Regions from separate parts of the Dechloromonas sp. ARDL1 genome, predicted to be linked through region 1. Evidence: predicted binding sites of a transcription regulator. Region 1 holds the regulator's gene; each other region holds the start of a gene.
The links. Region 1 encodes sigma-54, which starts transcription at its own class of promoters, with help from an activator protein. Its sites were predicted from a motif close to TGGCACGCTTNCTGCTNA; they were not measured.

Region 1 (10,475 bases):
TGTTCGGTTCGCCGGAAACCACCACCGGCGGCAACGCGCTGAAGTTCTATGCTTCCGTCCGCCTCGACATCCGCCGCATCGGTTCGATCAAGAAGGGCGACGAGGTCATCGGTAGCGAAACCAAGGTCAAGGTTGTCAAAAACAAGGTTTCTCCTCCGTTCCGCGAAGCCATCTTCGACATCCTCTACGGCGAAGGTATTTCCCGCCAGGGCGAAGTCGTCGAAATGGGCGTCGCCCACAAGTTGGTCGACAAATCAGGTGCCTGGTACGCCTACAAGGGCGAGAAAATCGGCCAGGGCAAGGACAATGCCCGCGAATTCCTAAAGGCCAACCCGGAAATCGCCGCCGAAATCGAAGCCGGCATCCGCGAGGCCGCCAGCACCACCGTGATCAAGCCGACCAAAGCCAAGGCCGATGCCTGACCTGCGCGTGCGGGCCCTGCAACTACTCACCCGGCGCGATTACAGCCGGGCCGAGTTGAAGACCAAGCTCGCATCGCATGCCGAATCCGAGGAAGAACTCGACGCCGTGCTCGACACCCTGCAAAGCGAACGCCTGCTGTCCGATACCCGCTATGCCGCCCAGCGCGTCGTGGCGCGCGCCGGGCGTTACGGCAATGCGCGGCTGAAGCAGGAATTACGGCAGAAAGGCGTTGCTGACGAAGAAATCGCTGCCGCGCTTCCGGAGGGGGGCGATGAAACCGAACGCTGCCGCAGCGTCTGGCAGCGCAAGTTCAGGGAATTGCCGCAATCGCCGGAAGAGCGTGCCAAACAGCAGCGTTTCCTGCAATATCGCGGTTTTTCCAGCGAAGCCATCCGCCGCGTCCTGCGCGGTCTCGAGCAATGACCACGTCTGCCGCCAAACTGACCGCCAACAACCTGAAGAAGCGCTACAAGGCGAGGACCGTCGTCGAGGACGTTTCCTTCGAGGTCAAGTCGGGCGAGGTGGTCGGCCTGCTCGGTCCGAACGGCGCAGGCAAGACCACCTGTTTCTACATGATCGTCGGCCTGGTCGCGGCCGATGGCGGTGAAGTCCATATCGACGACAACCGCCTGACGCACCAGCCGATGCACAGCCGGGCGCGCCTCGGACTGTCGTATCTGCCGCAGGAAGCCTCGGTCTTCCGCAAGCTCAACGTCGAGGAAAACATCCGCGCCGTCCTCGAACTGCAGAAGCTGCCCGAAGCCGAACTGAACGACCGCCTGGAAGGCCTGCTCAAGGAGTTGCATGTCGACCACGTGCGCCACGTCAATGCGGCCGCCCTCTCCGGTGGTGAGCGGCGCCGCGTCGAAATCGCCCGGGCGCTGGCCACCAGCCCGCGCTTCATCCTGCTTGACGAACCGTTCGCCGGGGTCGATCCAATCGCCGTGCTGGAAATCCAGAAGATCATCCGCTTCCTGAAGGAGCGCGGCATTGGTGTGCTGATCACCGACCACAACGTCCGTGAGACCCTCGGCATCTGCGATCACGCCTACATCATCAATGCCGGTAATGTACTTGCTGCTGGACGGCCAGCTGAAATCGTGGAGAATGAAAGCGTGCGCAAGGTATATCTCGGCGAGCACTTCAAGCTCTGACCGAGCCGCACCAGACCCCAACCGATGAAGCCGGCACTCCAACTCAAACTATCCCAGCATCTGGCGCTGACCCCGCAGTTGCAGCAGTCGATCAAGCTGCTGCAGTTGTCGACCATCGAGATGCAGCAGGAAATCGAGCGCTACCTGCTCGAAAATCCCATGCTGGAACGCGAGGACGAGGGGCCGGAGTCGTTCGCCAACGCCCAGCAGTTTGATTCCCCGCGCAACGAGGAGTCGCGCAGCGAGAGCAGTGAAGAGCGCGAGCCGCGCGAGGACCGCGAAACCGAACCGCCGAGTTCGCCTTCCGAGGTCGATGACGACCGCTGGGCTTCCGATGCTGGCACTTTTACCGGAGCCGGCCGCGACGAAGACGATGACAGCGACAGCCAGGATATTCATGCTGCCAACGTCAGCCTGCGCGAGCATCTTGGCTGGCAACTCGGGATGACCCAGCTGAATGAGCGCGACCGCAGTCTGGTTCGCTTCCTGATCGAAGCGCTCGACGACGACGGCTACCTCTCGGCGTCCCTGCAGGAGCTGTGGGAAACCCTGCCGCCGGAATACGAGATCGAGCTCGAAGAGCTCGAAATCGCGCTGCGTCACATCCAGAACTTCGACCCGACCGGAATCGGTGCGCGCAATCTGCAGGAATGCTTGCGCCTGCAACTGAAGGCCTTGCCGGACGAGTACGATCGCAACGTGGCGCTGGTCATCGTCGAGAAACACCTTGAATTGCTGGCGGCCCGCGATTTCGCCAAGTTGCGTCGAGTCACCGGCTATGACGACGAGGATCTGAAGGCCGCCCAATCCCTGATCACCAGCCTGAACCCGCGTCCGGCTGCTGGCTATGCTCAGGTCGAGGCACGCTACATCACGCCTGACGTGATTGTGAAAAAGCTCAAGGGCAAGTGGACGGCCTACATCAACCCGGACGCCTATCCCCGTCTGCGCATCAACCGTTTGTATGCCGAGATTCTCGCCAAGCAGCGGCGCGGCAACGGCAACATGTCCACCCAGTTGCAGGAGGCTCGTTGGCTGATCAAGAACGTCCAGCAGCGCTTCGATACCATCCATCGCGTCACGCAGGCCATTGTCGACCGCCAGCGCCAGTTCTTCGAGCATGGCGAAGTCGCCATGCGGCCACTGGTCCTGCGTGAAATCGCCGACATCCTCGGCCTGCACGAATCGACGGTGTCGCGCGTGACCAGCCAGAAATACATGGCCACGCCGCGCGGCATTTTCGAACTGAAATACTTCTTCGGCAGCCATGTCGCCACCGATACCGGTGGGGCTTGTTCTGCCACGGCCATCCGGGCCTTGATCAAGCAATTGATCGGAGCCGAGGAAGGCAAGAAGCCCTTGTCGGATAGCCAATTATCCGAAATACTAGGCCAGCAGGGAATCGTAGTTGCCCGACGTACGGTAGCCAAATACCGCGAGTCGCTCAACATCCCACCGGTCAATTTACGCAAGACCCTGTAGAGAGAGGAGAAAAAAGTGAATCTGCAGATCAGTGGTCATCACATCGAAGTAACCCCCGCACTGCGCGAATACGTGGAAAACAAGCTGGATCCCGTGGTCCGTCACTTCGATAAAGTGACCGGCGTCAACGTGGTGCTGTCTGTCGAAAAGCTGAAGCAGAAGGCTGAAGTCACCGTGCACGTTCCGGGCAAGGACATGCATGTCGAAGAGTCCGGCGACGATCTCTATGCCGCCATCGATTCGATGTTCGACAAGCTTGACCGACAGGTCCAGAAGCACAAGCAAAAGGTCCAGGATCACCATCGCGGTGAAAAGCCCGGGCTGCATGCCGCCGAATAAGCGCCCAATGGCCGCAGCGTAAGCTGCGGCTTTGTTTTATCCACTCTTATGAACCCTCTCAACAATCTACTGAGTGCCGATCAGGTGCTGCTGAATCTCGAAGCCAGCAGCAAGAAACGCGTTTTCGAACAAGCCGGCATCCTGTTCGAAACCCGTCTGGGTCTGGCCCGCTCGACCATTTTTGACAGCCTGTTTGCCCGTGAAAAACTCGGTTCCACCGGTTTGGGTCAAGGCGTCGCCATTCCGCATGGGCGCATCAAGGGCCTCAAGCAGGCTGCCGGCGCATTCATGCGCCTGACAACACCGGTGCCCTTCGACTCTCCGGACGGCAGGCCGGTCGACCTGTTGTTTGTCCTGCTCGTTCCCGAGCAGGCGACCGAGCAGCACCTCCAGATCCTCTCGGAACTGGCCCAGCGTTTTTCGGACCGGGGATTCCGGGAGAAGCTGCAGACGGCCGCCGATTCGACCGCGGTTTTAGCGCTATTTCAGTCCTGAGTTCCAGTCGTGCGTCACGTCAGTCTGGTTCAGCTATACAAGGATAATCGGGAAAAGTTGCTGCTGAACTGGCATATTGGTCAGAACGCAGACCGTCGCATCGAAATCAAGGGCTCCAACAGCTACGGGGCCGATTTGGTTGGTCATATCAACATCATTCACCCAGAGCGTGTGCAGGTGCTTGGCCTGGCCGAGTATGACTGGGCGATGCACATTGGCGAGCGGCGTTTCGGCCAGATGTTTGTCGACCTGCTCAGTGCTCAGCCGCCAGCCGTCATTGTCGCCGATGGCCTGACGCCGCCGTCCCAAGTGGTGGAAACCTGTACCCAGACAGGTACGCCGTTGATCAACTCGCCCAAGCCCTGCTCGGCAGTCATCGACCTGCTGCGTATCTATCTATCGGCCCGCCTCGCCGACACCGTCAGCCTCCATGGCGTCTTCATGGATGTCCTGGGGATGGGCGTACTGATTACCGGCGATTCGGGGGTCGGCAAGTCGGAACTGGCACTCGAACTCATCTCCCGGGGGCATGGCTTGGTCGCCGACGATGTGGTCGAGATGGCACGAATTGCGCCGACCACCATCGAAGGCCGCTGCCCCGGCATGCTGCGGGATTTCCTCGAGGTGCGTGGGCTCGGGCTGCTCAATATCCGGACCATCTTCGGCGAAACCGCCTCGCGCCGGAAAATGAAGCTCAAGCTGATTGTTCATCTGCAAAAGACGGCTGCCGCAGCCGATGCGCCCCGTCTCCCCCTGGATGCCCAGACCCAGGAGGTGTTGGGGGTTCCGGTGCGCAAGGTCGTCATTCCCGTGGCGGCCGGTCGCAACCTGGCGGTCCTGCTCGAGGCGGCGGTACGCAACACCATCCTGCAATTGCGGGGCATCGATAGCCTGCAGGATTTCATGGATCGCCAGCAGCGCATGATGCTTGACGATGACGCATGAATCGCTGATAGTACGTCGGCGTTTTTGCACACTACGGGGGACATCCACCATGAAAAAACTGATCGCGCTGCTGCTTGTCGCGTTTTCCGCCAATGCCGTTTATGCCGCCGACGATTGTGCTGCCCGCGCAGCCGAAAAGAAGCTGGCTGGCGCTGCCAAGAACAGTTTCATGAAGAAATGCCAAGCCGACGCCGGGGCTCCCGCCGAAAACGCCGAGTGCGCCGCAAAGGCCAAGGAAAAGAAACTGGCCGGTGCCGCCAAGAACAGCTTCATGAAGAAATGCTCGGCTGACGCTGCCGCAAAGTAATCCGAACCGAGAAGAAATATATCCGACGTCGGCCGCCTTCAGGCGGCCGATTGCCGTTTACAGATGCTCGAAGTCGGCGAGGTCCGACTGTGGGTCGTTGGCGGAGCTGCCGAACCCGAATTTGCCTTTGCCGTCGAGTTGCATCTCATTGCGGCGAACCATGACTTCCTGGCGGCCGGACAAGGTCACGAAAGTGCCATTGGTACTGGTATCGATCAGGTAGAAGCCGTCGTTGCGGCGTTCGACGCGGGCATGTTGGCGCGAAGCCTTGCGGTCGTCGATGGTCAGTTTGCAGCCGAGGTCGCGGCCGATTGTGAGGACCGGGGTCTTTTCATCGACCAGAAAGGCCTTGCCGCGATAACGGATGCACAGGCGTTCGACTGGAAGACGGCTGACTTCGCCGAAAGTCGAGAGGGGTGATGAGGTTCCTTGGTAGCTGGGCCAGTGCACCTGAAAGAGCGATAGTTCGGTTCCGTTTTCGGCAACGGTGCCCAGCTTGGGCATGGGATCGACGGTGATGATCCCGGGTTGAGGCAGCTCCCCGACCAGCTCCGAACTACACAGGATCTGGTCGCGTCGGGCAATGCCGGCGATGCGTGCCGCCGTGCTGACAGCCGCCCCACTCAGCTTGCCCTCGCTTTCCTGCACGACCCCGCTGTGGAGACCGATACGGATAGTCAGCTTCAGGCCGGAAACCGGTGGCAGGTCGGCGATGCGTTGTTGCATGTCGATTGCAGCCTGGCAGGCCTCTTCGGCAGTCTCGAAGGCGGCCAGTAATTCGTCGCCGACAATCTGGACCGTCTTTCCCTTGTAGCCGTCGATGGAGCGCTTCATGCGCTTCAGGCAGCGCTCGACGGCATGCATGGCTTCCCGGTCGCCTAGTTTTTCGAAAAGCGCCGTACTGCCGGAAACGTCGGCGAACATGACCGTCAATCTGCGTTGCGTAGCGCTCATTGCTTAGCCAGGACCGGAAATGGAAATGGAAAAATTATCGAAAGCAGATTATATGCTGCTCTGCCCTCATTATGCATTATGCCTTTAGACTTATAGGGATGGTTCCACTGATAGGCATTTCGGGGCTATCGAAGGCGATATCGCCCTCGTCGACCGGGGTGTCGAGGGTCAGGCCATGGAAGTCGAAGAGGTCCAGATCGGCCAGGTGCGATGGAACAACATTCTGCATGGCGGTGAATACCGATTCGGTACGTCCCGGGTAGCGTTTATCCCATTCCTGCATCATTTCACGAATCTTCTGGCGCTGCAGATTGTCCTGAGAGCCACACAGGTTGCAGGGAATGATCGGAAACTCCATGCCACGGGCGAATTTGGCGATATCGACCTCGGCGCAATAGGCGAGCGGGCGGATCACGACATGGGCCTTGTCGTCGGTGACCAGCTTGGGGGGCATGGCTTTGATCTTGCCGCCGAACAGCAGGTTCAGGAAGAGCGTATGTACCATGTCGTCCCGGTGATGGCCGAGGGCGATCTTGTTGGCCCCCAACTCCTTCGCGGTACGGTAGATGATGCCCCGGCGCAGGCGGGAACAGAGCGAGCAGGTGGTCTTGCCTTCGGGAATCTTGTCCTTGACGATGGAGTAGGTGTCGGATTCGATGATGCGATAGTCGATGCCGATCGATTTGAAGTAATTCGGCAGGACATCGGCCGGAAAGCCGGGCTGTTTCTGATCGAGATTCATGGCGATCAGGCGGAACTTGACCGGGGCGCGCTGCTGCAGGGCCATCAGCATGGCGAGCAGGGTATAGGAATCCTTGCCGCCGGAAACGCAGACGAGCACGGTATCGCCGTCCTCGATCATGTTGTAGTCGATGATCGCCTTGCCGGTGCGACCTTCGAGGAACTTGCGGAGTTTTTGCAGGGTGTTGGAGCTGTTCATTGTGACTGACGGAGTGACCCGACCCGCGATTGCGAAAAGCCGCAAGTTTACTCTCTGGATAAGCTGTCGGACAGGTAATTTTCGATGTCTAATCAGACAGTTCGGGCATAGGCGGCAAGTTTTTGCTGGAATTCCCTGACCTTGATTGGCTTGGATAGGTAGTCGTCCATACCTGCGGTAATGCAGGCCTCCCTGTCGTCATGCATGGCGGCGGCGGTCATGGCAATGATCGGTGTCCGGGGCAGGCCCTGCGAGGTTTCGCGCGCCCGTATGTGTTGCGTGGCCTCGATGCCGCCCATGACCGGCATCTGCATATCCATCAGGATGACGTCGAAGCGGTGGTTGCTGAGAATATCCAGCGCCTCCTGGCCGTTTTGCGCCAGCGTGGCTTCGTGTCCCCATTTGGCGAGCAGTCCCAGGGCGAGTTTTTGGTTTGTGTGATGATCTTCAACCAGCAGGACTCGCAGTGATTGCTGGGATTCGCGCAGGGCGTGGCGGGTGAGCAGGGGATTACCCTCCGGCGGGAGCGCCGGGGCCGCGAACAGGCGTCCGAGGGTGGTCATCAACGCGTCATTAGAAATCGGCTTGGCGAAGAATCCGGCGATTCCGGATTCCTCGCAGCGCAGGGCGTCGCCCCGTGAGGCACCGGAAGAAAGCATGAGCATCGGCGGGAGCACCTTGTGCTCGGCACGTAGTCGGCTGGCGAGTTCGTAGCCGTTCATTTCCGGCATCTGCGCATCGAGCAGGATGCAGTCGATTGGCTTGTCAGTGTTTCGCATCGCCCTCAGTGCGGCGGCACCAGAGTCGACGCATTGCGCGGTGACCTGCATGGTGGCCAGCATGCCTTTCAGAATCCGACGATTGGTTGCGTTGTCATCGACCACCAGCAGATGGTGCCCTTTTACATCGACGACAGGTGGCGCATCAAATCCCTTGCTGTCGGCTAGCCGGAGTTGCAGGGAGAAATGAAAGGTGCTTCCCTCGCCGACTTTGCTGTGCAGCCACATCGATCCTCGCATCAATTCGACGAGGCGCCGGCAGATTGATAGGCCGAGCCCAGTCCCACCGTATTTCCGGGTCGTTGACGTGTCCTCCTGAGCGAAGGCGTCGAAAATGACCTCCTGCTTGTCCGGTGCGATGCCAATACCGGTGTCGTGGACCGCAAAATGGAGAACGGCATACTGTTCTTGCTGCTGCATGAACTCGGCAGTCAGGGATATTTCGCCCTGCGTGGTGAACTTGATGGCGTTGCCGATCAGATTGACCAGTACCTGCCGCAGGCGGCCGGGGTCGCCCCGGACAAAGCGCGGGATATCCGCCGGCAGGTCGCTCAGTAGCTCGAGCCGCTTTTCGTGGGCCTTCAGGGCCAGCGGCTTCAGCGTGTCGGTAATCAGGCGATGCAGATCGAAAGGGATATCCTCGACGATCATCTTGCCGGCTTCGATCTTCGAAAAATCGAGGATGTCGTTGATGACGGTCAGCAAGGATTCGGCCGACGATTTGACGATGGTCAGATACTCCCGCTGCTCCGGATTGAGGGGGGTTTCGAGTGCGAGATCGGTCATGCCGATCACCCCGTTCATTGGCGTCCGGATTTCATGGCTCATGTTGGCCAGAAAATCGCTCTTGGACTTGCTGGCGGCCTCTGCAATTTCCTTGGCGCGCAGCATGTCGGCTTCAGCCTGCTTGCGGTCGGTAATGTCGATGATCGTGCCGATCAAGCCGGAAATACTGCCGTCGGGGCGGGTCAGCACTGCCTTGTTGTAGATGGTGTTATGGGACCCGTCCTTGAGGTGGATCTGCGCCTCATAGGATTGAGTTCCACCTTTGGTGAACAGTTCGGCATCCTTGGCGACATGCACTCTAGCATCCTCGGGGCGGAGCAGGTCGTGCAGCGTGCGCCCCAGCACGGATTCGCGGGGTATCTGGGAGAACGCTTCGAAAGCCCGGTTGACGCGCACGTAGCGTCCTTCGGCATTCTTGATGTAGATCGGCAAGGGAACGGTTTCGATCAGCTCCTCGACCAGATGCAATTGTTCGGAGAGCTGCGCCTCGATGCGTTTTCGATCGGAAATGTCGGTCCGGATACCGATGTAGCGTTCGGGGATACCTTGCGGGCCAAGCAGGGGCACGATGGTGGCGTTGACCCAGTAGGTACTCCCTTGGCGGGTGCGGTTGCACATTTCGCCTCGCCACACGCGGCCTTCCGAGATGGTTGTCCATAGGTCGCGATACAGTTCGGAGGGGTGATGCCCTGATTTGATGATCCGGTGGTTCTGCCCCAGCAACTCCTCGCGTGGATAGCCGCTGATCTCGCAGAAACGGTCGTTGGCATACAGGATGGTTCCCTGGGTATCGGTGATGCTGACGATGGCGTGCTGATCAAGTGCGAATTTCTGGTTGGCGAGCTCGTGTCGACTCAACTCGTTTTCCGCAACAACGGCAGCGATGCGCTCGGAAAGTACTCCAATTTCTTCGTCGGCCAGTTGCTCAGAATCACTCCCTGCACCTCCCGGAAGCAGTTCGTTCATGGTCTGACGGAGCGAGCGCAGTGCGTTTTCCCGGCCGGCTAGCGACTGGCGAAGCCTCTCGTTGGCGGTACTCAGCTCGAAGGATGAAATTTCCAGGCTGCGTGTCCGCAATTCAAGGTCGCGTTCGTATTGTTCGTACGTGGCATCGACCTTTGCCAAAAAATCGCCCAATCCCTTCAGAAGCGGACGTAGTGCCGGGTCGGCATTGGTCATGGCGGCTGGCATGTCGGCCAGCAAAGCCGTCAAAGCCGCTTCGTCCGTGATGCCAAGGCTGCGTTTCAGTTGCCGCAGGAGGGTTTTCTGCATGTCGAATCGGTTCAGGTTTCACCGAGGCAGGTGATGGTCATCGTTTGATTGTGTAATTTGCAGGACGATCCCGGAGTAAAGGGGCTGATCTCGCCATAGGAATAGAATCCGCTCAGGGTTGCCTTGCTGCGGAATACATCGCCTACGGCCTCGACCTCCTCGTCGACCCGGCTTCCCATGACCAGCTTGCGACCGACGCAGCTGACCAGGATGGCGAGCGTCTTTTCCGTTGACTGGAACACGCCGGCCGCTGCCTCGGCGGCTGCTTCGGCGCCATTCACCAGCTTGTCGGTGCTGGCATGCATCAGGCGAAGGTAGCCGTTGGCATCGATTTCGCCGGCCAGGATCAGGCTGCCCGAGGCTTCATCGACCCCGAGGATGGTACGAATCAAGCCGATGGCGTTGTGGTCGTCGCCGAGCATCGCGAAGGGAAATAGCAGGCCCGAGGCTGGCAGGCTGCGGGCATGGTCGCCGAGGTAACGCTTGTAGATTTCCAGCGCCGGTTCGCCGTCGAGTTCGTACAAGATGTTGCCCTCGCAGCGCGTTACTTTGCGGGCCGGTCCGAAAGGCTCCCAGCCGCCGAAGGAGCCGTGCCCGAA
Region 2 (10,475 bases), 200 kb from region 1:
GATTTCCGAGCCACGACGAATGCGTTGGGAAAGCCGTGGAGGACGGAGTCCGGAACGGATTTCCCAACGCGGCCTCGATCAGAACGGATCTGCTTCGGGTGGATTTCCCCGCTTGCTCTGCTCCCGCGCCTTGATCCTCGACTTGGCCGTTGCCGTGCTGTGCCGGAAGCGAAACGACTCATTCCCGGTCTCGACGATATGGCAGTGATGCGTCAGCCGGTCGAGCAAGGCAGTGGTCATCTTGGCATCGCCAAAGACGCTCGGCCATTCGGCGAAGGTCAGATTGGTCGTGATCATCACACTGGTGTGCTCGTAGAGTTTCGACAGCAAGTGGAACAGCAAGGCGCCACCGGCCTGACTGAACGGCAAATAGCCCAACTCATCGAGGATGACCAGATCCATGCGCAGCAGCCCCAAGGCAATCCGCCCGGCTTTGCCAGCAGCCTTCTCCTGTTCCAGCGCATTGACCAGATCAACCGTCGAGAAGAAACGCACCCGCTTGCTGTGATGGGTAATGCCCGAGACACCCAGCGCCGTCGCGAGGTGGGTCTTGCCAGTGCCCGTGCCACCAATGAACACGACGTTCTGGGCTTCCTCGGCAAAGGAGAGGTCGGCCAGTTGCCGGATCAGCTTCTGATCCACCTTCGATTGTTCGAAGTCGAATCCGGCCAGATCACGATGTACCGGGAAGCGGGCCGCATGCATCTGATAGCCAATCGAACGCATCACTCGATCAGTATGCTCGGCTTGCAGTAGATGTTCGATCAGCCAACGTGAGGCTTCGACACGGCTGCTACCGTTGGCTGTCAGCTCCTCCCAGGCACCGGCCATGCCGTGCAAACGCAGTTCCTTGAACTCGCTCATCAGCTCACGCATGATCAGTCACCTCGGTACGCAAGCGGTCATAGCGGCCGGTATCGGCAATCGGTACTTCGCTGAGGGTGAGTGGCGTTTCCACCGGTGGCGGCATGGGACCCGACTTCAGGCGGTTGAGCATGTTCTCGATGTGCTCGGCACTGGGTAGGCCGGACTCCAGCACCAGATCGACGGCAACCAGCACCGCTTCCAGATCAAACTGCGAAATTGCCGATAGCACTTTGGCCATCACCCGATCACCACCTTCCCGGCGCAGGAGCAAGCTGCGTAATCGTTGCAATGGCTCCGGCATGTCGGCAAACGGCGCGCCATTTCTCAAGGCCCCTGGCTTGCGTTCGATCAGCGGGATGTAGTGCTGCCAGTCGTAGAGGGTTTGCTGCCGACTGAAGTTGCGGGGATGACTGGCCACCCGAGTATCGTGCGCCACAATGTCGATCCGTTCCGGATAAAGACGCAGGCTGACGGCTTGGCCCACCAGTTCGCACGGTACCGAGTAGCGGTTGCGATCCAGCGTCACCAGGCAGGTGCTCGATACCTTGCCCAAGGTTTCGACGTAGCCATCGAAGGATGCGACCATCGGCATCAGGCTCGGTTGTTCGTGTTCGAGCATCTCGGCCACTGTCAGGTCAGCGTACTCGGGATGACGCAATTCCTGCCACAGCCCCCGGCAGCGCTCGAGCAGCCAGACGTTCAGTTCGGTGAATGAACTGAATCGCTCCTTGCCGGCATCCTGCCAGAGACGGAGCCGACTATCCTGGACGTTCTTCTCGACGACGCCTTTCTCCCAGCCGCTGGCGACATTGCAGAAATCCGGATCAAACAGGTAGTGGGAGGCCATCGCCGAGAAGCGCGAATTGACGATGCGGGATTTGCCTTTCTGCACCTTATCCACGGCCGTCTTCATATTGTCGTAGATGCCGCGCCGGGGAATGCCACCCAGCGCCGCAAACGAGCGGGTATGGGCATCGAACAGCATCTCGTGACCTTGCGTCGGATAGGCTTGAACGACAAAGGCCCGACTGGCGCAGAGTTTCAGATGTGAGGCGAGAATCTTGCGCCAGACCCCGCCAATGACCAGATGCTCTTCGCTCCAGTCGAACTGGAAGGCTTCGCCCAACTCGAAGTGGAGCGGAACGAAGGCTTTACTGACGGCTGCACCGCCATCGGCCCGCCAGCGCCGGATGAATTCGGTGACCCGGCAGTAGGTACCGGTGAATCCGGCGGCCTGCAATTCGCCAAACAGTTTCAGTGCTGTGCGCCGATCCCGTTTCGGACGGCGGGCATCCGCCTCCAGTGCCTTGATCAGGCGCGCCGCATACGGGGCAATCTTGATGTTCGGGTTCTGCCGTTCGTACTTCGGCTCCGCCCCTTCCGGTGTCCGTAACCAACGTTTGACGGTGTTCCGGCTATACCCCGTCTTCCGCGAAATCTCGGACAGCGATAGGCCATCCCGATAAAACAACCGCCGAATCCTTCCCAGATCCTTCATGGTGATCATCTCCTAAAATCCTGCTCAAAAAATGAGCGGACGAGTTAATCACCCTGGTCAATTTTCAGCGCGCACACCCCCACTTTTCTGGTCAGTTTTCAACGAGCGTCAACACACTGCAGGATTTCTTGAGAAGGGCCTGTGGTTGATAATTGTGGGGTTGGTACTTGCGTTAACGGAGCAAGAGACCTGACGGCTTCTAGTAGCGACGAGAATGCTTTTGCTACTACGTAACGTGCTTCACTACGGATTTCAAGAAATCGCCTGGAATAGAGCGCTCCATAGAAGCGGACGCAAATATTGTGGAACAGTGGAGCGTTGACGTGGCGGATGGATAACCGTTGGTCGGTAATCTGCAAATAGCATTCGAGCCACCTCAATAGCTTGGGTACCTCCTTCTGCTCGTGCTGCGGAATCTGCTGGGCTGCCGTCTCTAATAGCTTTCGTGCCCCTCCGCTTAGGGCGACGAACGGCAATTGACTATGCCTCGCAAATTTTTGGACGATTGGCTGTGAAATCGGAGCAGTCATGTTGTCTATGTTCCATCAATAATTCATACATATATTGAGTTATAGACAACATTGCAAAAAAAGCTAAACGACGGGTTCATCGAGAAAAAGGATGCCTTGATGGGCCAGGCTGATTTCGCCTGGGCGCGGCGGATTGCCGCCGCCGACCAGGGCAACGGCCGAGGCCGTGTGGTGCGGCTGGCGATAGGGGCGCAGGCCGAAAGCCTCGGGGCGGAACTGGCCGACCAGCGACAGGACGGCCGCCGAACTCTTGGCCGCCGCGTTGTCGAGGTCCGGCATCAGGCCGGGCAGGCGTGCGGCGAGCATCGATTTTCCCGAACCGGGCGGGCCGAGCATCAGGAGCGAATGCGAACCGGCGGCGGCGATCTCGAGCGCCCGCTTGGCTTGCGCCTGGCCGCGCACATCGGCAAGATCGTGGATGGCCGGGCGATAGTTCGGTGAACCGGCCGCCACGGCCGTCGGCAGATGTTCGCGGTCCGCCAGGTGGGCACAGACGCCGAGCAGCGAGCGGGCGGCCAGGATGCGGGCGGCGCCGGTCAGCGCCGCTTCGCGGGCGCTTTCCTCGGGCAGGATGAAGGCTTTGCCTTCCTCCTGGGTCTGCAGCGCCATGGCCAGCGCCCCGCGGATCGGACGCAGTTCACCGGATAGCGATAACTCGCCGGCGAATTCGTAGGAGGCCAGGTCGGTGGCCGGGATCTGTCCACTGGCGGCCAGGATGCCGAGCGCGATGGGCAGGTCGAAGCGCCCGGATTCCTTGGGCAGATCGGCCGGCGCCAGATTGACAGTGATGCGTTTGTTGGGAAATTCGAAGCCGGAATTGACTATGGCGGCGCGTACCCGGTCGCGTGCTTCCTTGACCTCGGTATCGGGCAGCCCAACCAGCGTGAAGCTGGGCAGGCCGCTGGCCAGGTGGGCTTCGACGACGACCGGCGGGGCGTTCAGGCCATCCAGTCCGCGACTGTGGGCGATGGCCAGCGCCATGCGGCTTGTATTACTGGCCGGAGCGGGCTTTTTCCAGCGCGTCGACGCGCGCTTCGAGCGCCTGCAGTTTCTCGCGGGTACGGGCCAGAACCTGGGCCTGGATATCGAATTCCTCGCGGGTAACCAGATCGAGCTTGCTAAAGAAGCCGCTCATCATGGCCTTGGCGTTCTTTTCGATGTCCTTGGCAGGGGTGTTGGCCAGCAGCGCGCTCATTTTGGCGCCGAAATCTTCAAGAGTCTTGGGGTCGAGCATGGGTGTCCTCCGTGACCGGGCAGTTTATCACAGCGGAATTCCTCCTCTTTTCCGATGGTCGCTCGGGCTTGGTGCGTAACACACTGTAACCGCACGGTTTTGGTGCGCTACCTTGGTGCCTTGCTTTGTTTGAATGCCCTAACTGTTCGATTTTTATCAAAAATATTGCCTGGCACGTGTTCTGCTAATGCTGTCTCGAACAGTTTTTGTTTTTGCATTGACCAATCCGTAGGAGAGAAACCATGAAGAAGTCCCTGATCGCCCTGGCCCTCGTCGGCGCCTTCACCGCACCGGCCTTCGCCGAGGAGGCTGCCGCACCGGCCGCTGAAACCCCGGCATTGACCGGCAACATGACGCTTGCTTCCAGCTACCGCTTCCGCGGCATTGACCAGACCTTCGGCAAGCCGGCCATCCAGGGTGGCTTCGACTATTCGCACGCGGCTACCGGCCTGTACATCGGTAACTGGAACTCCACCATTTCGTCGGGCGCCGGTTATCCGGAAGGCAACATCGAAATGGACTTCTACGGCGGTTGGAAGACGACCTTTGCCGAAGACTTCGGTATTGACGTCGGCGCCCTCTACTACCGTTATCCGGGTTCCCGTGCCCGTCCGCTGTCGGGTACCAATGCCAAGCATCCGTCGGCCAACGCCTCCGGCACCGTGGATAACCTGGAGTTGTACGTTGCCGGTAGCTGGAAGTTCCTGACCCTGAAGTACTCCTATGCAGTCAGCGATTACTTCGATCTGCCGGAATCCAAGGGCACCAGCTATCTCGAATTCAACGGCAACTACGATCTGGGCGACGGCTGGGGGGTGAATGGTCACGTTGGCCATCTATTCGCCAAGGACTACAAGTATGCCTCGGCCAGCCTGACTGGCTCCGACAGCATCAGCTACACCGATTGGAAGTTCGGCGTGACCAAGGATCTGAGCGGCTGGGTGGTCGGCCTTTCCTATGTCGGCACCAACGCCAAGGGTAGCTGCAGCAAGGGCGAGTTCTACTGCTTCACGAACTCCCTGAACGAGTCGGGCAACACCGGGTCCAGGGCAAAGGATGCCGGCCGCGGTATCGCTGTCCTGTCCGTCACCAAGACTTTCTAAAGAAACAGAAGCTTCCCCTGCCGGCGACCCGGCCGGCGCCGGTGGGGGAAAACAGATTTCAACCTAAACGGGGAATATTCATCATGAAATTCGTTACCGCCATCATCAAGCCGTTCAAGCTTGACGAAGTGCGTGAAGCCCTGTCCGCCATCGGCGTGCAAGGCATCACGGTCACTGAAGTGAAGGGTTTCGGCCGGCAAAAGGGGCATACCGAGCTGTATCGGGGCGCTGAATATGTCGTCGACTTCCTGCCTAAGGTGAAGATCGAGGCCGCCATCAAGGACGAGCAACTCGATCAGGTCATCGAGGCCATCGAGAAGTCGGCTTCAACCGGCAAGATCGGCGACGGCAAGATTTTCGTCTTCGACGTCGAGCAAGTCATTCGTATCCGTACCGGCGAAACCGGTACTGACGCCCTCTGAGGAGCCCCACCATGAAACGCGTATTCGCATTGCTAGCTCTGCTCGGCGCCGTCGCTTTCGGCGCCCCGGCCTGGGCCGAGGAAAAGGCTGCGGCACCGGTTGCCGCCGCTGCAGAAGCAGCCCCGGCCGTTGCTGCTCCGGCTGCAGTTGCTCCGGCCGCCGCAGAAGCCGCAGCGTCGGCTCCCGCCGTCGCCCCGATTCCGCCGAACAAGGGTGACAACGCCTGGGTGATGGTCAGTGCCGCACTGGTCATCCTGATGTCGATCCCCGGTCTGGCGCTGTTCTACGGCGGCCTGGTCCGTACCAAGAACATGTTGTCGGTGCTCATGCAGGTTTTTGTCACTTTCTCGCTGATCTCGGTTCTCTGGGTGGTTTACGGTTACTCGGCTGCCTTCACCGAGGGCAACCAGTTCTTCGGTGTGCTCGACAAGATGTTCCTGAAGGGCGTCACCGTCGATTCCGTTGCTGCCACCTTCAGCAAGGGCGTCAACATCTCCGAGCTGGCCTACGTCGTCTTCCAGGGCGCCTTCGCCGCCATCACCTGTGGCCTGATCGTCGGCGCCTTCGCCGAGCGTGCCAAGTTTGCCGCCATCCTGGTCTTCATGGTGATCTGGTTCACCCTGTCCTACATCCCGATGGCCCACATGGTCTGGTACTGGGCGGGTCCGGATGCCTACATCGACGCCGCTGCCGGCGAAGCTGCTGGCAAGACCGCCGGCTTCCTGTTCCAGAAGGGTGCACTTGACTTCGCCGGCGGTACTGTCGTGCATATCAACGCTGCCATCGCCGGTCTGGTCGGTGCCTACATGGTTGGCAAGCGTACTGGCCTGGGCAATGTCGCCATGGCCCCGCACTCCCTCACCTTCACCATGATCGGTGCCTCCCTGCTGTGGTTCGGCTGGTTCGGCTTCAACGCCGGCTCCGCCCTCGAAGCCTCCGGCGGTGCCGCGCTGGCCATGGTCAACACCTGGGTCGCCACGTCTTGCGCCGCGCTCTCCTGGATGTTTGCCGAATGGGTCCTCAAGGGCAAGCCGTCCATGCTGGGCGCTGCCTCCGGCGCCGTCGCCGGTCTGGTCGCCATCACGCCGGCGGCGGGCTTCGTCGGTGTCATGGGCTCGATCGTTATCGGCCTGCTGGCCGGCGTGGTCTGCCTGTGGGGCGTCAATGGCCTGAAGAAGCTACTCGGTGCCGACGACTCGCTCGACGTGTTCGGTGTGCATGGTGTCGGCGGCATCCTCGGTGCCATCCTGACCGGTGTCTTTGCCGACCCGGCCCTCGGCGGTACTGGCGTCTATGACTATGTCGCCAACGCCGTCGGTGCCTACGACATGACCGCGCAGGTGATCAGCCAGCTGTGGGGTGTCGGTACCGTGGTTGTGTGGTCGGGTGTCGTCTCCATCGTGACCTACAAGCTGGTCGATATCGTGATCGGTCTGCGCGTGCCGGAAGAAGAAGAGCGTGAAGGCCTGGATCTTACCTCGCACGGCGAAAGTGCCTACCACCACTAAGCCGGAAATTACCCTCTCTCTCCCTTTGGGCACCTTCGGGTGCCCATTTTTTATGGGATGGCGGGCAGCGGGCAGACGCGATTACGGCCGCCCGCCTTGGCGGCGTACAACTGGGCATCGGCGCGTCGGGTGACGATGTCGAGATTGTCGTCGCCGGGCTGGCAGACGCATACGCCGGCACTGATCGACAGGGAGCGCGTGCCGCTGGCGCCCGCAACCGTGAGTAGGGCGACTGCCTTGCGGATGCGTTCGGCAACAAGAATGGCGCCGGCAAGATCGGTGTCCGGCAGCAGCAGGCGGAACTCGTCGCCGCCGGCACGTGCGAAAACGTCCTGTTCGCGCAGCTTGGCCTGTACGGCGGCAACGAAGGCGCGCAAGGCATCGTCACCAGCGGCATGCCCGAGTTGGTCGTTGATTTGCTTGAAATCGTCGAGGTCGATGACCACCAGCGACAAGTCGCCGCCATTGCGGCAGAAGCGCCGGAATTCTTGTTCTGCGCGCTCGTAGAAGGTGCGCAGATTGTTGATACCGGTCAGGAAGTCGGTTGCCGCGGCAATTTTCAGTCGCTTTTCCAGCAACTTGCGGTCGCTGATATCGAGCATCGTTCCGGAAATACCGTCGGCCTCGCCGTTTGCCGCGTAGAAAACCGATTTGTAGAAAATCACGTCGTGATAGCTGTCGTCGGCGAAGCGCACCTGGGCTTCATAGGTCTGCTTGCCCCCCTTGAGCATCAGGTCCTGATCGGCTTTCTCGTAGATGCGTGCCAGTTCGACCGGAGCCACATCGAATACCGTCGCCCCGACGATGGCATCGCGGGGGAGTCCGATGTAATCCTCGAACGCCTTGTTGCAGGCGATGTAGCGCCCGTGGCGATCCTTGATGAACAGAGGGCTGGGCAGCATGTCGACGGCAGTCTGCATGCGTAGGTAGAGCGCCGCTTCGCTGGCTTCGCGCCCGGCTTCGGAGTGCGGGTTCTGGCGTTGCTCGAGACGGGCGACAATCAGCTCCAGTCGCTCGAGATCGTCGATGGCGCAGCAGTCGGCGGCATCGTCGGCCATGACCTTGCGCGCCAAGACCATGTCGAACGGATCGAGCAGGATGATGTGCGGGACAGCACGCGGGCAGAGCGGGTGCAGGCGCGCACGCCAGTCGGCGTAGGCAGCTTCGCTGTCGACGGCGACAAGGACGGCCAGCGCGCCAGACGGGGCATTGCACTTGCTAGCGAGGAGTGGATTGACCGGCTCCACGCCGGCCAGCAGAGGCATTCGACCGCTGCGCTCGCGGCGCAGATCGACGAACAGCAGGCGGGGAGGTGCGAGGGTAATCATGTCGAACCTCTCCGTCCTGTGTTTTTTAGCGGAAGACCACCGTCTTGTTGCCGTGCACCAATACGCGGTCTTCCAGGTGGTAGCGCAGGCCGCGGGCAAGTACGGTTTTCTCGATATCCTTGCCGTAGCGGACCATGTCTTCCGGCGAGTCGGAGTGGTCGATGCGGATCACGTCCTGTTCGATGATCGGACCGGCGTCGAGTTCGCTGGTCACGTAGTGGCAAGTGGCACCGATCAGCTTGACGCCGCGCGTATAGGCCTGGTGGTAAGGCTTGGCACCGGCGAAGCTGGGCAGGAAGCTGTGGTGGATGTTGATGATCCGGCCGGCCAGCGCGTCGCACAACTCGGGCGACAGAATCTGCATGTAGCGGGCGAGGACCATGGTATCGCCGCGCACGTCGTCGAAGATGCGGGCGATTTCGGCGTAGGCGGCCAGCTTGTTGTCCGGCGTCACCGGGACGTGGATGAACGGAATGCCGTGCCACTCGACGAAACCGCGGAAGGTATCGTGATTGGAAATGACGCACGGAATTTCGATATCCAGTTCCTTGGCCTGCCAGCGGGCGAGCAGGTCGTACAGGCAGTGCTCCTGCTTGGAAACCAGCACGACGACACGCTTCTTGACGGCGCTGTCGTTGATCGTCCAGGTCATCGACAACGGTTCGGCGACTTCGCTGCGGAAACGCTCGCGGAACTCGGCGAGCAGGAAGGGCAGCGAATCAGCCTTGATCTCGATGCGCATGAAATAGCGACCGGTCAGCGCGTCAGCGTGGAAGCTCGATTCGAGTATCCAGCCGCCGTTCTGGGCGATGAAGCCGGAAACGCGGGCGATGATGCCCACCTGGTCGGGACAGGATGCTGACAGGGTGTAGAAACGGTCGCGATGCATGAGGTATTAAGCGGTCGTTGTGCGGAGAGCCCAAGCCCCCCAAGGGGGGCGCTTGCTTGAAGGCTTGCGCCTGGGCGATTAAGCTTTGGCGAAGGCCTTGTCGATTTCGGTGCGCAGTTGGTCGTAGTTCAGCGTGACCGGGAACTGCGGGAATTCGCGGATGACGTTTTCCGGCGGATGGAACAGGATGCCGCCGTGGGCTTCGCCGAGCATGGCCGTATCGTTGTACGAATCGCCGGCGGCAACGATGGTGAAGTTCAGTTCCTTGAAGCGCTTGACGGCTTCGCGCTTCTGGTCCGGCATGCGCAGGTGGTAATTGACCAGCATGCCGTCGGCGTCGGCTTCCAGCGAGTGGCAGAACAGCGTCGGCCAGCCGAGCTGGCGCATCAGCGGGTGGGCGAATTCGTAGAAGGTGTCGGACAGGATGACGACCTGGTAATCCTCACGCAGCTTGTCGAGGAAAGCGCGGGCGCCTTCCATCGGGCCCATTTCGGCGATGACCTTCTGGATGTCCGGCAGGCCGAGTTTGTGCTCGCGCAGGATGTTCAGGCGGTAGTTCATCAGCTTGTCGTAGTCCGGCTCGTCGCGGGTGGTGCGCATCAGTTCGGGAATGCCCGTGCGCTTGGAGAATTCGATCCAGATTTCAGGGACGAGGACCCCTTCGAGGTCAAGGCAGACGATTTGCACGGTTGGCTCCAGCGACAGATACGGAAAGAGCGGGATTTTACCTGAATGTGCAGGGTTTTTCGTCGAAACGGCGGATTGCTGCAGTTGTTGCCGACAAGTCGATGCGAGCGGGTGGAGTCAGCCTGCAAGCATGGGCGCTATCAATTCGGAATATGCGGATATAGTTCTTTGGTTGTATTTCCATGTCATCGTTCGGATGGTTTTGACATGGATCAAAAACTCGCTGCCGGTATCTGAGCAAATAGGCAGCTTCTTGCCTGGCACGGTAAAGGAGCTGTCTGTGCTGATTACCCAAGCGATCGACCTGAAGGCCTTTTTGTCCGGTATTGAGCCGTATGCCGGCCTGGATTCCGAGGCGTTCTCGCGATTGGTCGATGCCGCCCGCATCGTCCATCTTGAGCGCGGCATG
Region 3 (10,475 bases), 200 kb from region 1:
CTTAGCAGCCGCTGCTTTCCGCCTTGAGGGCGGGCGTACTTTCTTTTGTTTGCCCAAAAGAAAGTAGCCAAAGAAAAGGTCACCCCTGGGTCGGTGCCCGCTGCGCGGGTTCCCTGTGCTACTCGAAACGCCGGGAGGCTTGCCTGAACTCGCCTGCGGCTCAAACAAGGCAAGCCGAAGGCCCCCGGCATTTCTGCGTTGCTCGGCACCTCTCAAGGGGCCCGGAAAAACGTCCAGGTTCGACCGGTAGTGCCTGGAATTTGAGTTTTTCAGTAATCGACGAGAGCATTCATGTTGGCGGACGATGCCCGTTCCCGCGACGCCTTTCGGGTCCCCATCTGCAGCGCCGAGCAACGCAGCTGCCGGCGGGAAAAGGGCGAGGACTGTCTGAGGGCGCAGCCCGAGTTCCGCAGCCCCCGCCGGCAGCGAGTAGCACAGGGAAGTCGGCGTAAGCCGACCGCGTAAGCTGGGGTCGCCTTTTCTTTGGCTACTTTCTTTTGGCGAAGCAAAAGAAAGTACGCCCGCCCTCAAGGCGGAAAACTGCAGTTGAAACCCCGCCCACGCATCAAGCGAGAGAACCACCTCAGGCCACATCCTTATACCGCCCATAGGTATAGTGCGCCGCACACGCCCCTTCCGACGACACCATGCACGACCCCACCGGATTCTCCGGCGTACACACCGTCCCAAAGATCTTGCAGTCTTGCGGCCGCTTGACGCCGCGCAGGATCGCCCCACACTCGCAAGCCTTGTGGTCCGGAACCGAGGCATAAGCGAGCGGAAAACGCTTTTCGGCGTCAAATTCGGCGAACTGGCTGCGAATGCGCAGCGCGGAATAGGGAAGCACGTTCAAACCGCGCCACTCGAAATGCTTGCGCATTTCGAACACCTCGGCAACCAGTTGCTGCGCCTTGAGGTTGCCGTCGCGGCTGACGGCGCGGGCGAATTCGTTCTCGACCTCGGCCCGGCCTTCGTTGACCTGACGGATCAGCATCTTGATCGCCTGCATCACGTCGAGCGGCTCGAAACCGGCAATGACCACCGGCTTGCGATATTCCTCGGCGAAGAACTCGTAGGGACGGCTGCCGATGATCGTCGACACGTGGGCCGGGCCGATGAAGCCGTCGAGCGGCACTGTGCCCCACTGGCGCACTTCCGGCGACTCGAGAATGCTGGAGATGGCCGATGGCGTCAGTACGTGACAACACAGCACCGAGAAATTCTTGAGCCCCAGCGCGGCAGCCTGCTTGATCGCAACCGCCGTCGGCGGCGTCGTCGTCTCGAAGCCGATAGCGAAGAAGACGACCTGCTTGTCCGGGTTCTTTTGCGCCAGCGCCACCGCATCGGCGCTCGAATAGACCATGCGGATGTCGCCGCCCTTCGCCTTGGCCTTCATCAGCGACAGGGCATCGGATGCCGGCACGCGCAGGCAGTCGCCATAGGTGCACAAGGTGACGCCCTGCTCCAGCGCCAGGCGAATCGCCTGGTCGACACGGCCGATGGGCAGCACGCAGACCGGGCAGCCGGGACCATGGATCATCTTGACGTTGGCCGGCAGCAAATCGGAGACGCCATAACGCGAAATGGCGTGGGTATGGCCACCACAGAATTCCATGAAGTGGTAGCTGCGCGCCGGGTCGGCCTCGGCGCGAATGGCGGCCGCCAGCGTCTGCGCAACCTCGCCGTCGCGGTATTCGTCGATGTACTTCATGGCTCAGTGGACCGTGAAGCCGTCGCCATCAGGCGTCAACGTGCCCATTTCGGCGAACAGCTTAAGCGTCCTGGCGGCCTCATCGGGGTCCAGCTTGTTCAGCGCATAGCCGACATGGACGATCACGTAGTCGCCCACCGCCACACCTTCGAGCAAGGCCAGCGAGATTTCCTTCTTGACCCCGGCCAGATCGACCAGGGCATTGTCGTCGGGGCGCAGTTCGACCACCTGCGCGGGGATCGCGAGACACATCCGCGTTGCTCCTCGATATCGTTTTTATTAAGGCAGAGTCTAACCTGCCGCGTTCAATTTCGCTTGCCGGCGAGACGACGGAAAAAGCCGCGGCGGGAGACTTCGGTTTTTTCGACTACAGGCGCTTGCGGCACGGCTTCCGGCACAGTCGCCGGAACCGAAAAAACGGTCTTGATCGCATCGACCGCAACATGGCGCGCCGTTGCCATGTCCGGCAGATTGCTGACCGGCGCAATCAGCGGGCAATACTGGTAAGGCCCGATGTCGGGATCGTCGTCGGCGATGAACTGCATCGTTCCGCAGGGCAGGCTCAGATAGCGCCGCTCGCCGGCTGGAATATCGCCCCATAGTTCGCCACCTCCGGAAACCAGCAGCAGGTTGAGAAACCAGGGCGTGATGACCACGCCCAGCCAATCACCGTCCAAGCGTTGAAAGCCGATCGCTTCGACGGACAGGGCCGTATTCACGAAGGGCAAATCGTGCATGCGCGTTTCCCACACGTGCCGATAGTGGGCTTCGAGAAAAGCCGTCGGGTCGTCTTCGCGCGGGACGGCCGGGCGAATGGGAGGTGGCTTCAGCGCGGGCTGGCGAATGCGTTCAGTCATGCGGTCGGTTCAAATCCTGAAAGTGCTGGCTCGGGTCGAAATCGCCGTCGAGCGACGCCGCCAGGGCCGAGAGCGCATCCTCGATCAACAGCCGCTGCTCGTCCTCGACCACCTCCTTGGCCAGGCCGAGCGAAGTCAGCACCCAGCTACCAACCGGCTGCGGCCCGATCAGCATCATGTTGATGCGCTCGCGCTGGCCATCGCGCTCGACCCAGGCGAAATCACCGGCATTGTCGCCGCTGCCTTCCCATTCGACAACGCGCTTCGGAATCGACAGGCACATCAGTCGCGTGCCTCCGCTGCGATGCCCAGGGCAGCCAGTTCGGACACCGTCATCGCCACCAACTCCGGAACCCGGGCTTCGACTTCCGGTGACAACTCCATCCCGAGCGACATCGACACCGGCTGCATGCCGACGATGGCGATTGATTTCGGTGCCCGACCAGTGAATTCCAGGCTGGCCAGCACGTCGGAGAGGCTGACCTGGTGCGGCGACAGCTTGGTCTTGAAGAAGACCGGCACATCCTCGCCCTTGAGCAGGATCGGCGTCGCCGGCGGCTGCTTGGCGCGCACGCAATCGACGACGATCAGGCCGTCGAGGTTTTCCAGCTGCTCCAGCATTTCCATGCCGCAGGTGCCGCCGTCGATGACCTCGACTTCGGGCGGCAGCACGTAGTCACGTTCCAGCGCTTCGATGGTCCGTACGCCGACACCTTCGTCGGTGAGAAGAATGTTGCCGATACCGAGTACGACGATGCGCATGTTGCTATCCAAAAAAGAGGGCGCGAGCATTGTCGCGCCACGGGGTATGTTCGCGGTAAGCGACGGGCTGCGCAAGGCTCTGGCGGGGAGGCAGGGCAAGGCACCGGTTGCGCGGTGCAGTCATCTGCACAAGCGACCGGCAACGCAGCAATGCGCCCTGCCAGAACCTTGCCCTTCGGGTTTGTCGGGGCGTGCAGTCGCCAGCGTTGCTCGGCTGGGGAATGGAGCAACCATTCCCTGCGCCTCGTGCCTTGCCGCCCCTCCCGCCCCGACAAACGCAGTCCCGCCGATTACCGCGAACATACCCTGACCGCAGAGTTGGTTTGTTGTCGATCAAGCCGCCTTCACGGTGACGACCGGGTTGTTCTCCTGATCGACCACATGCACGGCGCAGGCCAGGCAGGGATCGAAGGAATGCACGGTGCGCAGCACCTCCAGCGGCTTCTCGGGATCGGCCACCGGGTTGTCGAGCAGGCAGGCCTCGTACGCACCCGGCTGATCCTTCTCGTTGCGCGGCGCGGCATTCCAGGTCGTCGGCACGACGCACTGGTAGTTCTTGATCTTGCCGGATTCGATGACGATCCAGTGCGACAGCACGCCGCGCGGCGCCTCGTGGAAGCCGACGCCCATCTGCTCGCCCTTGGGGAAGACCGGCCTGTTGAAGGTCTTCAGGTCGCCCTTGGCCATGTTGGCGAGCAGCAGATCCCACTGGTTGATCAGCTCGTCGACCTGTACCGCGCAGCCGACGGCACGGGCCGCATGACGGCCGATGGTCGAATGCAGCGCCTCGACGCCCACCTTGGCGCCGGCCACCTTGGAGACGAGGTCGAGTGCTGCCGTGGCGTACTTCTTGGTCGGCTCGTGGCCGGCGGCCAGCATGTTGAGCACGCGCGGCAGCGGCCCGACCTGCATCGGCTTGCCGTAGAAGGTCGGCGACTTCAGCCAGCTGTACTTTCCGTCGTCCTGGAAATCGGTGTAGTTCGGCGTCGTTTCCCCCTTGTACGGATGCAGCGACTTGTCGTTGCCGCCGCTGTAGTCGTACCAGGAGTGCTTGATCGCCTCGGACACGCCGTCAGTGAAATACTTGTCGTTGAAGCTGGAGATCGGCTTGTAGCTTTCCAGCTTGCCACCTTCGATATAGCCGCCGGGCAGGGCAAACTGCGTACCCTTGCCGTCCAGGGGAATGTCCGGCACGCACAGGTAATCGGTGATGCCGCGGCCATGCTTGGTCCAGTCGGCATAGAACCCGCCGATGGCGCCGACGTCGATCAGGTAGACATTCTTGACGAAGTCTTCCAGCTTGAGCATCCATTCCTTGATCGCCAGCAGACGCTCGATGGTCAGCACCGACTGCGAATCGACCGACAGCGGATTGGCCACGCCGCCGACCGCGACGTTCTGGATGTGCGGCGACTTGGAGCCGAGCACGGAAACGATCTTGCTCGCATAGCGCTGTACTTCCAGCGCCTGCAGGTAGTGCGAAACGGCGAGCAGGTTCACTTCCGGCGTCAGCTTCATGGCCGGGTGGCCCCAGTAGCCGTTGGTGAAGATGCCGAGCTGGCCGGTACCGACGAAGCCCTTCAGGCGCTCCTGCACCTTAACGAACTCGGCCTTGGAATTGCCGCTCCAGTTGGACAGGCTTTCGGCCAGGCTTGCCGTCTTGGCTGGGTCCGCCTTCAGCGCACTGACCACGTCGACCCAGTCGAGTGCCGACAGGTGGTAGAAATGGACGATATGGTCATGCACGGCATGGGCCAGCATGATCATGTTGCGGATGTACTGGGCGTTGACCGGAATTTCCAGCTGCAGCGCGTTCTCGACGGCGCGTACCGAAGCCATGGCATGCACGGTGGTGCACACGCCGCAGATGCGCTGGGTGATCGCCCAGGCGTCACGCGGGTCGCGGCCGATCAGGATGTTCTCGACGCCCCGCCACATCTGTCCAGACGCCCAGGCCTTCTTGACGCGGCCGCCGTCCACTTCGACGTCGACGCGCAGGTGGCCCTCGATGCGGGTAACCGGGTCGATGGTGACACGTTTGTTCATATTGTTCTCCTATCCCTGAATTCAGTGTGCCGCGCTTTCCCGGGGCAGAACCGGGAAGCGGCGGGTGATGATGATGTAACCGAGCACTTCGAGCGCGAACATGCCGATGGTGACCAGCATTTCGGCGATGCTCGGGAAATAGTTCCAGCCGTGGTCCACGCCCAGGCCGGTGTCGTAGCCGATCAGGAAGCCATTCACGCGCAGCAGGATGCCACCCATCATGATGGCGCAGCCGGCCAGGAACAGCCGGGCCGGGTTACGGCGTGCGCCGTGGGTACCAACCAGCAGGTAAGGCAGCGAGAAGCAGCCGATTTCCAGCCAGAAGAAGAAGGCTTCGAGGCTCGGCTTCAGTGCGTGCCCCAGCGCCCCGCGAACGACCAGATCGCCGAAGCGGACAACCAGGAAAACCGACAACAGGCCGAGCATGATCTTGGCCATGGGCTGCAGCAGGTGCAGCTCGATTTCACGACGGTAGGCCGACGATGCCACGCAGGACTCGAAGAGCACGATGCCGTAGCCGATGGTCACCGCCGACAGCAGGTAGAGCAGCGGCACGGCCGGCGTCTGCCACAATGGATTGACCTGCGGCCCCATGACCACGAGCAGCGTGCCGAGCGAAGACTGGTGCATCATCGGCAGCAAGGTGCCGAGGGCGATGAAGAAGAACAACACCTTTTCCAGTTTCTTCTTCTGCACCTTCAAGCCCCACTGCTCCATGAAGACCGGTGAGAACTCGATCCACATCACGGTGATATAGGCCGAGATGCAGACCGCCACCTCGAACATCACCGAATTGGGATTGGCGTAGCCCGGCCACAGGATGTGCCAGAAATTCCACCAGCGGCCGAGGTCGAACAGCACGCCGACGCCGGCCAGCGTATAGCCGAACAGCGAGGCCAGCAGTGCCGGACGCACCATCGGGTGATACTGGCCACGATTGAAGATGTAGACCAGCATGGCCACCGAAAAGCCGCCGCAGGCGAAGGCTGAACCGATGACCACGTCGAACACCACCCAGATGCCCCACGGGTAGCCGTCATTGAGGTTGGTGACTGCCCCCAGCCCGAAAATGAACCGGACGAAAAGCACGGCGATCATCGCGGCGATCAGCAGGCTGCAGATCATCACCGGCAAGTTGAACAACTTGCCGCCGACCGGGGCGGCAGGATGATGGGCGCTCATGATTGCCCTCCCTTCTGGCTTTCCTTGGCCGGCTCGTCTTCCGGCACCACATTGCGCTTGGCGACCCAGGTCAGACCGGCGAGCACGGCGATCGGCATCATCAGGCCGCCGTACAGCGTGTGCTGGATGGTTTCCGACGTGGCGGCCGAGGATTTCGGCGGCAGGTCAGGCATGCCGACCTTCTGGAAATTCACTGCCGACAGCTTGAGCACCTGCGTGCCACCATATTCCTGCTCGCCATAGACGTGCTGCAGGTAGTGGCCGACCTGTGCCTGGTAACTCTGGTCCGGCTCGTCGCGCCAGCCATGGCGATGCTTCCGCCCCTTGCCGTCTTCGCCGCCGGCCAGCACTTTTTCCTCGGCATGGCGCAGGCGGCCGCGCGGAATGCTCGTCCATTCGCCCGGCTTCAGCGCCAGGCGGCGCTTGGCTTCTGCCAGCAGATCCTCGGTACGGCCGAACAGCGTGGCGCCCGTCGGGCAAACCTCGGCACAGGCCGAATAATGGCCGTCCTTGTGGCGATGCCGGCACAGTTCGCACTTGCCGATCTTGCCGGTCGGCGAGTCGTACTGGTACTTGGGAATGCCGAACGGGCAGGCGGCGACGCAGTAGCGGCAGCCGATGCAGGCATCCGGGTCGTAGCCGACGACGCCGGTGACCGGATCCTTGATCATCGCCGACACCGGGCAGGCCGACACGCAGGATGGGTCGGCGCAATGCATGCACGAGGTCTTCATGAAGGAAAAGCCATTCAGCTCGCTATCCTTCTTTTCCATCGTACCGTTGCGGTACATCTTGATCAGGTTGAAGGTGTGGCCGCTGGTGTCGAGCGGCGTATCCCACAACTTGTCCACGGCGGTAAATTCAGCCGGGTTTTCGTTGACCTGCTTGCAGGCTGCCACACAAGCCTGGCAGCCGACGCACAGGGTGGCGTCGTAGAGCAGCCCCAAAGCCTCGGGCGGGCGCTGCAGCGTATCGCGGGCACAGGCCGTCTCGGGCAGCACGGCAGTCGCCGCAGCCGCGCCGCCGGCCAGGCAGCCGCGCAGAAAATCGCGTCTCGTGGTCATCTCAGACCTCCGTCGATTCGGTGGCTTTGCTGCCGTCCCGGTTGGCCTGCTCCTGCTTTTTCGCTGCTTCCAGCTCTTCCGCCTTGTGCGACAGACCGAGGTTCCTGGCCAGCATGGCGCCTGCCCCGGCGGCGGCACCGGCCACGGCGGCCAGCACGGCGGCCGACCCGAGCGAGGCGCCGACACCCTTTTCCTCGACGATACGGGGCAGGAAAGCCGACGGCTCGATGTTTTTCAGCTTGGCCACGGTATGGATGGGCTTGGCGAAGCCGACACCCTGCTCGGTGCAGCCGATGCAGGGGTGACCGCAGGCCACCGGCCAAGTGCCGGCGCCGGCATCGCCGAACATGATGACCGAGCAGTTGGCGTAGGTTTCCGGTCCCTTGCAGCCGAGCTTGTACAGGCAGTAGCCCTTGCGGTGGCCGTCATCGCCGAAATCCATGGCGAAGCGACCGGCATCGAAGTGGGCGCGACGCTCGCAGTTTTCATGGATCAGGCGGGAGTAGGCGAATTTCGGGCGGCCGAGGTGATCGACTTCCGGCAACTTGCCGAAGGTCAGGAAATGCACGACCGTCGACAGGAAGTTGTACGGATTGGGCGGGCAACCGGGAATGGTCACCACCGGCTTGCCGAGCACCTCGGCCACGCCGCTGGACCCGGTGGGGCTGGAGGTCGCTCCGGGAATCGAGGGGATCGTCGACGGCATGCCGCCCCACGAGGCGCACGAGCCGATGGCGATGACCGCCGCCGCGTCGGCCGCACATTCCTTGGTCAGCTCGATGGCCGTCTTGCCGCCGATCTTGCAGTAAACGCCGCCATCCTTGGTCGGAATCGCCCCTTCGATGACCAGGATGTACTTGCCCTTGTTCTCGGCCATCGCCGTCTTCCGAGCTGCTTCGACCTGATGACCGGCTGCAGCGAACAGGGTCTCGTGGTAGTCAAGCGAGATGACGTCGAGAATCAGCTTCTCCAGCGTCGGATGCTCGGCGCGCAGCATGGACTCGGTACAGCCGGTGCATTCCTGGAAATGCAGCCAGATGACGCTTGGCCGCTTTTTCGCGGCGACTGCTTCGGCAACAGCGGCATCCGCCCCTTGCGGAAGACCGAGCGTGGTCGCCATGGCGGCGCAGAACTGCAGGAACTCGCGGCGCGTCATCGACAGCCGCCTGGCTGCCGCCTCGATACGCTCATCCTGTTCCAGCGAAATCAGATTTTGATTGGCCATTTTTCTCCCCTTGTTGTTTCATCGCGGTCACCGCTGACCGACGATCTTTCTCTGCTGGGAGGGCCTGATTGATATTTAGTGAATGCTTTTATTGATACTCAACATAGCAACAGGTAGGCCAGATTTCAAAAGCCATACAATTCAGCAAGTTGCCAGATCGAAAGTTTGCCAAAAGCTGAAAAACAAGGGAAAAACGTCCACTTCTGGAAACAATGTGATCAGTGGCTTATCAGACCTTTGTACTACGCCCTTTGAGAGGGACACGCAAACAGCTTGCAAAACAGGCTGTCCCACGCACACCTCAGCTTGCCAGCCAAACCCTGTCCCTGCCGCTTTGCTTGGCCTGATACATCGCCTCGTCGGCGCTCTTGGCGAGTGTTATTTCATCGGTGCCATCATCGGGATAGAGCGCCACCCCCAGGCTGCATGAAACGGTCAGTTCGCGACCATCCAGAACGAACGGCTGGGCAATCGCATGGCGTAACTTTTCGGCCAGCAAGCGCGCTGCCTCGACATCGGCCAGCATGGGCATGAGCACCACGAATTCATCGCCCCCAATACGACCGACCGTATCGGAGGCGCGTACCGTTTCCTTCATCCTCTGTGCGACCTGGCGCAGCAGGAGATCGCCAGTCGCATGACCGAAATTGTCATTTATCGGCTTGAAGTAATCCAGATCGACGAAAATCAATCCAAAATTTCCGCCATTCCGCTTTGCCCTGGCAAGCTCATTACCCAGGCGGTCACTGAACAATGCCCGATTTGGCAATCCGGTCAGCGGGTCGTGCTGGGCCATATGGCGCAACTCTTCGGTCATCCCGGCAGCCAGCCGCAGGGCGCGCTCACGCCCGTTGACCATGAACCACGAAAGGAGCGCCAGGGAAAGACTCAGGCCGAATCCGGTTGCTGCAATGAGGCTCGCCACATCGCGACCATAACGCACATCGAATTCGCGAAGACTGCTGAGCGACAGCGTCCAGGCGCGACCGGCCACCACCATGTATTCATTGGCGTGCAGCCCGTCATACCCGTCGGGTTCGGAAGGCTTGCCAACGCTGTACATCAGCGAATTGGCCGTCGGCTCCACGCCATCGTAGATTTCGAGGACGATACCGGGCAAGCGGTTGCCGTACAGGCTGGCCATGAAGTCTTCGATGTAGAAAGCCGCGTAAATCCAGCCGATCAGATGCTCGCGCCGCTGGGCAACCGTATCGCGTGGCTGGCCGTAAGCATAGACGGGCAGGTACATGATGAATCCCGGTTGTGCCTCCGGTTTCTTGTCGACAGCCAGGCGAACCTTGGCGGTAATCGCGGCTCTACCCGAATCGCGCGCGCTCTCCATCGCCAGGCGTCGAGCCGGATCTGCCCAGGTATCGAGCCCCGGAGGCAACCGATTGCGTCCCACCTGCGGCTCGCGCTGGATGATCGGCGTATAGAGTTCGCGCTCACCCTCCGGATAAACCGCATAATTCGCCACACCCAGTCCGCGCATGACCTCCTCGTGAGCTTTTTTCTGATTGCCCGGAACAAGATCGACCACCCCGACAATCTGTATTCCCGAGAAATTGGCATCAAGTTGCAAGGTCTCGACATAGTCGCGAAAGGCCGCACGGTTTTTCAGGCCGGTA

Region 2: the regulator sigma-54 is predicted to act here: its motif matches at 4,300-4,317, upstream of AB6Q56_RS18280 (TorF family putative porin).
Region 3: the regulator sigma-54 is predicted to act here: its motif matches at 8,951-8,968, upstream of AB6Q56_RS20240 (hydrogenase small subunit).

Annotation. Positions count from the first base shown of each region.
Region 1 is NZ_CP168939.1:3,890,710-3,901,184, forward strand. It holds gene recA (recombinase RecA) at 1-422, shown strand, start outside; gene recX (recombination regulator RecX) at 415-846, shown strand; gene lptB (LPS export ABC transporter ATP-binding protein) at 843-1,577, shown strand; gene AB6Q56_RS19250 (RNA polymerase factor sigma-54) at 1,602-3,059, shown strand; gene hpf (ribosome hibernation-promoting factor, HPF/YfiA family) at 3,075-3,398, shown strand; gene ptsN (PTS IIA-like nitrogen regulatory protein PtsN) at 3,447-3,893, shown strand; gene hprK (HPr(Ser) kinase/phosphatase) at 3,903-4,838, shown strand; gene AB6Q56_RS19270 (hypothetical protein) at 4,888-5,145, shown strand; gene AB6Q56_RS19275 (FHA domain-containing protein) at 5,203-6,099, opposite strand; gene ttcA (tRNA 2-thiocytidine(32) synthetase TtcA) at 6,176-7,039, opposite strand; gene AB6Q56_RS19285 (response regulator) at 7,132-9,876, opposite strand; gene AB6Q56_RS19290 (FIST signal transduction protein) at 9,888-10,475, opposite strand, start outside.
Region 2 is NZ_CP168939.1:3,695,502-3,705,976, reverse strand. It holds gene istB (IS21-like element helper ATPase IstB) at 79-879, opposite strand; gene istA (IS21 family transposase) at 869-2,365, opposite strand; gene AB6Q56_RS18290 (YifB family Mg chelatase-like AAA ATPase) at 2,959-3,876, opposite strand; gene AB6Q56_RS18285 (accessory factor UbiK family protein) at 3,887-4,129, opposite strand; gene AB6Q56_RS18280 (TorF family putative porin) at 4,372-5,232, shown strand; gene glnK (P-II family nitrogen regulator) at 5,316-5,654, shown strand; gene AB6Q56_RS18270 (ammonium transporter) at 5,666-7,162, shown strand; gene AB6Q56_RS18265 (diguanylate cyclase) at 7,213-8,490, opposite strand; gene purU (formyltetrahydrofolate deformylase) at 8,516-9,379, opposite strand; gene thrH (bifunctional phosphoserine phosphatase/homoserine phosphotransferase ThrH) at 9,458-10,066, opposite strand; gene AB6Q56_RS18250 (hypothetical protein) at 10,197-10,475, shown strand, end outside.
Region 3 is NZ_CP168939.1:4,087,941-4,098,415, reverse strand. It holds gene hypD (hydrogenase formation protein HypD) at 584-1,711, opposite strand; gene AB6Q56_RS20275 (HypC/HybG/HupF family hydrogenase formation chaperone) at 1,715-1,963, opposite strand; gene hybE ([NiFe]-hydrogenase assembly chaperone HybE) at 2,017-2,568, opposite strand; gene AB6Q56_RS20265 (HypC/HybG/HupF family hydrogenase formation chaperone) at 2,561-2,851, opposite strand; gene AB6Q56_RS20260 (HyaD/HybD family hydrogenase maturation endopeptidase) at 2,851-3,330, opposite strand; gene AB6Q56_RS20255 (nickel-dependent hydrogenase large subunit) at 3,664-5,376, opposite strand; gene hybB (Ni/Fe-hydrogenase cytochrome b subunit) at 5,398-6,558, opposite strand; gene hybA (hydrogenase 2 operon protein HybA) at 6,555-7,622, opposite strand; gene AB6Q56_RS20240 (hydrogenase small subunit) at 7,624-8,847, opposite strand; gene AB6Q56_RS20235 (CHASE domain-containing protein) at 9,149-10,475, opposite strand, start outside.